One region of the Pseudomonas sp. NCHU5216 genome, then DNA from elsewhere that is predicted to be linked to it. Evidence: predicted binding sites of a transcription regulator. Region 1 holds the regulator's gene; the other holds the start of a gene.
The links. Region 1 encodes sigma-54, which starts transcription at its own class of promoters, with help from an activator protein. Its sites were predicted from a motif close to ANTGGCATNNANNTTGCTNT; they were not measured.
Positions count from the first base shown of each region.

Region 1 (3,403 bases):
GGGAAATGTCAGCGGGCTGTGGCGCCTTGCAGGCGATCGAGCTGCTTTTCCTTGTGCTTGATGAGTTGACGGTCGAGTTTGTCTGCCAGCAGGTCGATGGCGGCGTACATGTCGTTATGTTCGGCGTTGGCGACGACCTCACCGCCAGCAACGTGAAGGGTGGCTTCGATCTTCTGCTTGAGCTTTTCGACCTCCATGGTCACCTGAACGTTGGTGATCTTGTCGAAGTGGCGTTCCAGTCGGCCGAGTTTCTCGCCGATGTAGTCACGCAGGGCGTCGGTCACATCCAGCTGATGTCCACTGATGTTGACTTGCATACCGCTTTCTCCTTGTTGCCTTGTGTAAGAGATGGGCCTGACTTGAGGCCCACCACCGGAACACTGTGGCCCGCTCGCCATGGGCGAACAGTCGATCTTGCTTACATCAGTCGCTTGCGTTCGCTGGAGGGGGCGATACCGAGGGATTCGCGGTACTTGGCCACCGTGCGACGGGCGACTTGGATGCCTTGTGCCTCCAGTAAACCAGCGATCTTGCTGTCGCTCAACGGCTTTTTCGCGTTTTCCGCGGCCACCAGTTTCTTGATGATGGCGCGGATCGCCGTCGACGAGCATTCGCCGCCTTCGGAGGTGCTGACGTGGCTGGAGAAGAAGTATTTCAGCTCGTAAATGCCACGCGGGGTATGCATGAATTTCTGCGTGGTTACGCGCGAGATGGTCGACTCGTGCATGCCCACCGCCTCGGCGATGTCGTGCAGCACCAGGGGCTTCATGGCCTCGTCGCCATAGTCGAGAAAGCCGCGTTGGTGCTCGACGATCTGCGTGGCCACCTTCATCAGGGTCTCGTTGCGGCTCTGCAGGCTCTTGATGAACCAGCGCGCCTCCTGCAACTGGTTGCGCATGAAGGTGTTGTCGGCGCTGGAGTCGGCGCGTTTGACGAAGCCGGCGTACTGCGCGTTGACGCGCAGGCGCGGCATGGCTTCCTGGTTCAGTTCCACCAGCCAGCGGCCGTTGTGCTTGCGCACGATGACGTCCGGCACCACGTATTCCGGCTCGCTGGATTCGATCTGCGAACCGGGGCGCGGGTTGAGGCGCTGGATCAGTTCGATGACCTGCTTGAGCTCGTCTTCCTTGAGCTTGGTGCGGCGCATGAGCTGGGCGTAATCGCGGCTGCCGAGCAGTTCCAGGTGCTCGCTGACCAGGCGTTGGGTATCGCTCAGCCAGGGCGTGCTGGCGGGGAGCTGGCGCAGTTGCAACAGCAGGCACTCGCGCAGGTCGCGGGCGCCGATGCCGGCCGGCTCGAACTGCTGGATGCGGTGCAGTACCACTGCGACTTCATCCAGTTCGATATCCAGTTCGGGGTCGAAGGACTCGGTCACTTCCTCGAGGGTTTCTTCGAGGTAGCCATCGTTGTTGATGCAGTCGATCAGGGTGGCGGCGATCAGTCGATCCTTGTCCGACATCGGCGCCAGGTTCAGTTGCCAGAGCAGATGGCTGTGCAGGCTCTCGCCGCTGGAGGTACGGGTGGTGAAGTCCCACTCGTCATCGTCGTTGCTCGGCAGGCTGCTGGCGCTGGTCTGGTAGATGTCTTCCCAGGCGGTATCGACCGGCAGCTCGTTGGGGATGCGCTCGTTCCACTCGCCATCTTCGAGGTTGTCCACGCTCGGTGTGGTTTCCTGGAAGCTGTCTTCCTTGGCTTGAGCGGGTGCGGCGCTTTCCGCACCGTCGGCCATCGGGTCGCTGTTGTCGAAGTCGTCGCCGTCTTCCTGGCGCTCGAGCATGGGGTTGGATTCCAGCGCCTCCTGAATTTCCTGCTGCAGATCCAGGGTAGACAGTTGGAGGAGGCGGATGGCCTGTTGCAGCTGCGGGGTCATCGTCAGCTGCTGGCCCATCTTGAGGACTAGCGATGGTTTCATTGCAGACCTTAATTTACCGGCGAGTTACGCCTTCCACATCAGGGCGCCGAAGCGCCGCCAGGAAGCAAATTATATGCCTGAAAATCTCGTCCTTGCCTAGGGGCTGTCCTATTTCCGTCATCTAAATATGGATGTTTTACAGACGGAACTCGTGGCCCAGATAAACCTCTTTCACCGTCTGGTTGGCGAGGATGGTCTCGGCGTCGCCTTCGGCAATCAGTTGGCCATCGTTGACGATGTAGGCCGTTTCGCAGATGTCCAGGGTCTCGCGTACGTTGTGATCGGTGATGAGAATGCCGATACCCTTGGTCTTGAGGTGATGGATGATCTGTTTGATGTCCCCCACCGAGATCGGGTCGACACCGGCGAAGGGTTCGTCGAGCAGGATGAACTTGGGGTTGGTGGCCAGGGCGCGGGCGATTTCCACGCGACGCCGTTCACCACCGGACAGGCTCATGCCCAGGTTGCCCGAGATGTGGTGGATGTGGAATTCCTGCAGCAGGTTCTCCAGCTCCGCCTGGCGCCCGGCGCGGTCGAGATCCTTGCGCGTTTCGAGGATGGCCATGATGTTGTCGGCCACCGACAGCTTGCGGAAGATCGAGGCTTCCTGCGGCAGGTAGCCGATACCAGCGCGGGCACGACCATGCATGGGCTGGTGGCTGACGTCGAGGTCGTCGATCAGCACACGTCCCTGGTCGGCCTGCACCAGGCCGACGATCATGTAGAAGCAGGTGGTCTTGCCGGCACCGTTGGGGCCGAGCAGGCCGACGATCTGGCCGCTCTCGATGTTCAGGCTGACGTCGCGTACGACCTGGCGGCCCTTGTAGCTCTTGGCCAGGTGTTGGGCTTTGAGAATGGCCATTACTGCTGTTGATCCGCGGGTTTGTTCTTGGGTTGGATGACCATGTCGATGCGCGGACGCGGCACGCTGACGTTGTTGCCGGTGGCGCGTCCTGCGTTGACGATCTGGCGGCGGGTGTCGTAGACGATCTTCTCGCCCTCGAAGGTATTGCCTTCCTGGATCACCTTGGCCTGGTCGATCAGCACGATGCGTTCGTTGCTGGCGAAGTACTGGATGGTCTTGCCGTAGGCCTTGACGATTTCCTTGTCCACGGCGGGCTTCTGCTCGTAGTAGGCGAGGTTGCCCACCGAGGTGAACACGTCGATGTCGCCGCTGGCGGTCTGGGTGATGGTCACGGTGTCGCCAGTGATCTTCAGGGTACCCTGAGTGATGATCACGTCGCCGCGATAGACCGCCACGCCCTGCTTGTCATCCAGTTCGGCGGTATCGGCCTGGATGCGGATCGGCTGGTCGCGATCGGAGGGCAGAGCCCAGGCAGCCGCGCTTCCCAATGCGGCGCCGAGGCTGAGAATCAGGGGGAGGGTGTTAACGAACCTCATGCTGGCCTCTTACGTTGGACAGCAGGAGCATCCTGCCGTCATTCAAGTACGCTTTCATTCCTTGTGCCGTGGTCACCCCGTTGGCCGCGA
Region 1 is NZ_JBQLIX010000034.1:18,131-21,533, reverse strand. Features, by position in the region: gene hpf (ribosome hibernation-promoting factor, HPF/YfiA family) at 9-317, opposite strand; gene ACSVIK_RS20035 (RNA polymerase factor sigma-54) at 419-1,912, opposite strand; gene lptB (LPS export ABC transporter ATP-binding protein) at 2,049-2,774, opposite strand; gene lptA (lipopolysaccharide transport periplasmic protein LptA) at 2,774-3,313, opposite strand; gene lptC (LPS export ABC transporter periplasmic protein LptC) at 3,300-3,403, opposite strand, start outside.

Region 2 (3,403 bases), on a different contig from region 1:
GCAACAGGCTCATCAACTGGAATAATCCAGCGCCGTCCAGTTACGGCTCAGCCCCTGCGACAACACGCATTGCGGGCTATCCAGTTCCTGATTGTGCAGCAGCGTGGTATCCCCTTCCGCTTCGCCATGTCGCTCGGTGAGCCACTGCAATTTGCCGCAATTGGGGGTTTCGATCACATAGCTGGCCGCGATGCTGGAGTGATGCCCTGGCAGATGGATCACATCCAGCACACGCCCCGCCTCCTCCACGCGCCGCCCGTCGGAAACCAGCACGGCCCAGGCCTGTTCGCCGTCGATCACCAGGTAGGCGCCATTGGCCTGCGGCCGCTCCATCTGCGGCTGCGCACAACCGCCGAGCAGGGCCAATAGCACAACCGTCACAAGTATCTGTTGCATTGCTCACTCTCCTTTACCAGAACGCCCGTCAGGGGGATTGGGCGGGTGGATGTCGCTGCGATGGCCTAACTATTACGCGATACTGTTTATTTGTACAGTACTTTTCGTATAGGCTTGCAACCACTGATAAACGAGCAAGGCACAGGAGCATCATCATGCTGGACGTACTGCAAGTGAAACATCAGGTCAATCGCATGCCGCTGGAGCGCGTGCGCACCATGGTCGACGAGCTGCAGCGTGAAGGCCTGGTGATGGAGGGCCGCACCCCCTTCAATCGCACCCATTTCAACACCTGCTTCGCCGAAATCGAGGCGCTGCTGCAACGCGCCGGCTATCACCGGCAACTGGATGTGGTCGGCTATCAGGGCCTGGCCTATGCCCTGTTCGATCCGGCCCGCTGGGAGGCCGTCGAGGTGCTGCGCTGGCTGCGCGATTTCGTCGAGATGAAGCAGCAGCAGCCCTGCCACTGACCCAGGACCAGCGCTCCGAAATTGGCCACTGATCAGCCTGCTGCACGGTCTTTGGGCAATGCCTGGCGGCAGCGCGCGCTGGCCCGCCTGCTGCGTTATCCAGCTATATCCTTGAAAGATATGGAGATATCCGCACTGCACAGAAACCTGGCAAACGCCTTGCTAAGGGAACCTCGACCACGTTCCTGATCGCCAACGGCGGTGATTCGGACACACCGACAAAGACGTCAAAGGCTGCTCGTTGCCCACCGGCAACAGGCTGTCTGCGACGTCTTTTTTCGTTTCTGTCAGTCGAGGAATTGCCATGCTCCATCGTCTATCGCTCCATCGCCGCCTGTCACTGCTGGGTCTTGCTCTCGGCCTGCTGGCGGCGCCGTCGCTGTACGCCGCCGAGCCGGAGAAAGTCGAGCTGAAACTGGGTTTCATCAAACTGACCGACATGGCGCCACTGGCCATCGCCTATGAGAAGGGCTACTTCGAGGATGAGGGGCTGTATGTCACCCTCGAGGCACAGGCCAACTGGAAGGTGCTGCTCGACCGGGTGATCGACGGCGAGCTGGACGGTGCGCACATGCTCTCCGGCCAGCCACTGGGCGCGACCATCGGCTTCGGCACCAAGGCCGATGTGGTGACGGCCTTCACCATGGATCTCAACGGCAACGCCATCACCGTTTCCAACGATGTCTGGCAGGCGATGAAGCCCCATCTGCCCATGGCCGATGGCAAGCCCGTGCACCCGATCAAGGCCGATGCGCTCAAGCCGGTGATCGAGCAATACGCCGCCGCCGGCAAGCCGTTCAACATGGGCATGGTGTTCCCGGTGTCGACACACAACTACGAGCTGCGCTACTGGCTCGCCGCCGGGGGGATCAAGCCTGGCTACTATGCGCCGGGCAAGGGCGACATCAGCGGCCAGATCGATGCCCAGGTGCTGCTCTCGGTCACCCCGCCGCCGCAGATGCCGGCGACGCTGGAAGCCGGCACCATCAGCGGCTACAGCGTCGGCGAGCCGTGGAACCAGGCGGCGGTGTTCAAGGGCATCGGCGTCCCCGTGGTGGCCGACTACGAAATTCGCAAGAACATGTCGGAGAAGGTCTTCGGCGTTTCCCGGAGCTGGGCCGAGGCCAACCCGGAAACTCACAAGCGCCTGGTCAAGGCGCTGATCCGCGCCGGCAAGTGGCTGGATGCCGACGGCAACGCCAACCGCGCCGAAGCCGTGGAAATTCTTTCCCGCCCGGAATACGTCGGTGCCGATGCCAAGGTCATTGCCAACTCCATGACCGGCACCTTCGAGTTCGAGAAAGGCGACAAGCGTGAAGTCCCCGACTTCAACGTGTTCTTCCGCTACCACGCCACCTACCCCTACTACTCCGACGCCATCTGGTACCTGACGCAGATGCGCCGCTGGGGGCAGATCGCCGAGGCCAAGCCGGACGACTGGTACGTGGCAACCGCCAAGCGCGTGTTCCTCCCGGACATTTACCGCCAGGCCGCCGCCGAACTGATCGCCGAAGGCAAGGCCGAGCCGAGCGACTTCCCCCCGGCCGATGAGGATGGCTTCCGCGAACCGCTGGCCGACACCATCGACGGCGTGGTCTACGACGGCCACAAGCCCAATGCCTATCTGGAGCAGTTCAGCATTGGCCTGAAGGGCGACAGCACGCTCTGACCGTCCACACCCACCTAAGGGCCGCGCCCTGTCGCGGCCTCGCAACCGAACCGAGGACAGGACGATGAGCAACCCGAACGTCGCCACGCCGATCCAGCAGACCCTCAAGATGGCGCGCCATAGCGCCCTGCTCAAACGCCTGGCCAGCGGCCTGATTCTGCCGGCGCTGGGCATTGCCCTGTTCCTGCTGTGCTGGCAGGGCCTGGCCAATCATATCCAGACCAGCCTCGGCCAGTTTCCTGGCCCGGTACAGGTCAGCGAACAGTTCTCCGGGCTGATCGCTGCCCACCAGCGTGAACAGGACAAGGCTGCCGCCTTCTACCAACGCCAGGAAGAGCGTAACGCCAAGCGCCTGGCCGCCGACCCCGGCGCCAAGGTGACCATTCGCCCCTATACCGGCAAGCCGACCTTCTTCGAGCAGATCTTCACCAGCCTCTACACGGTAACGGCCGGCTTTTTCATCGCCTCGCTGCTGGCCATCCCCCTGGGTATCGTCTGCGGCCTGAGCAAATCGCTGTACAGCGCCTTGAACCCGCTGATCCAGGTGTTCAAGCCAGTCTCGCCGCTGGCCTGGCTGCCGCTGGTGACCATGCTGGTCAGCGCCCTGTACGTCAGTGACGACCCACTGTTCGCCAAGTCCTTCCTCACCTCGGCCTTCACCGTGGCGCTGTGCTGCCTGTGGCCGACGGTGATCAATACCACGGTGGGCGTGGCCAGCATCGACCAGGATCTCAACAACGTCAGCAAGGTGCTGCGCCTGTCACCGCTGACCCATGTGCGGCGCATCGTGCTGCCGGCAGCGCTGCCGATGATCTTCACCGGCCTGCGCCTGTCCCTGGCCACCGGCTGGATGGTGCTGATCGCCGCC
Region 2 is NZ_JBQLIX010000003.1:220,689-224,091, forward strand. Features, by position in the region: gene ACSVIK_RS04150 (hypothetical protein) at 13-396, opposite strand; gene ACSVIK_RS04155 (transcriptional regulator) at 552-866, shown strand; gene ACSVIK_RS04160 (CmpA/NrtA family ABC transporter substrate-binding protein) at 1,171-2,535, shown strand; gene ACSVIK_RS04165 (ABC transporter permease) at 2,600-3,403, shown strand, end outside.
Region 2: a site for sigma-54 is predicted at 1,013-1,032, ahead of ACSVIK_RS04160 (CmpA/NrtA family ABC transporter substrate-binding protein). Genes of this name have one in related genera too.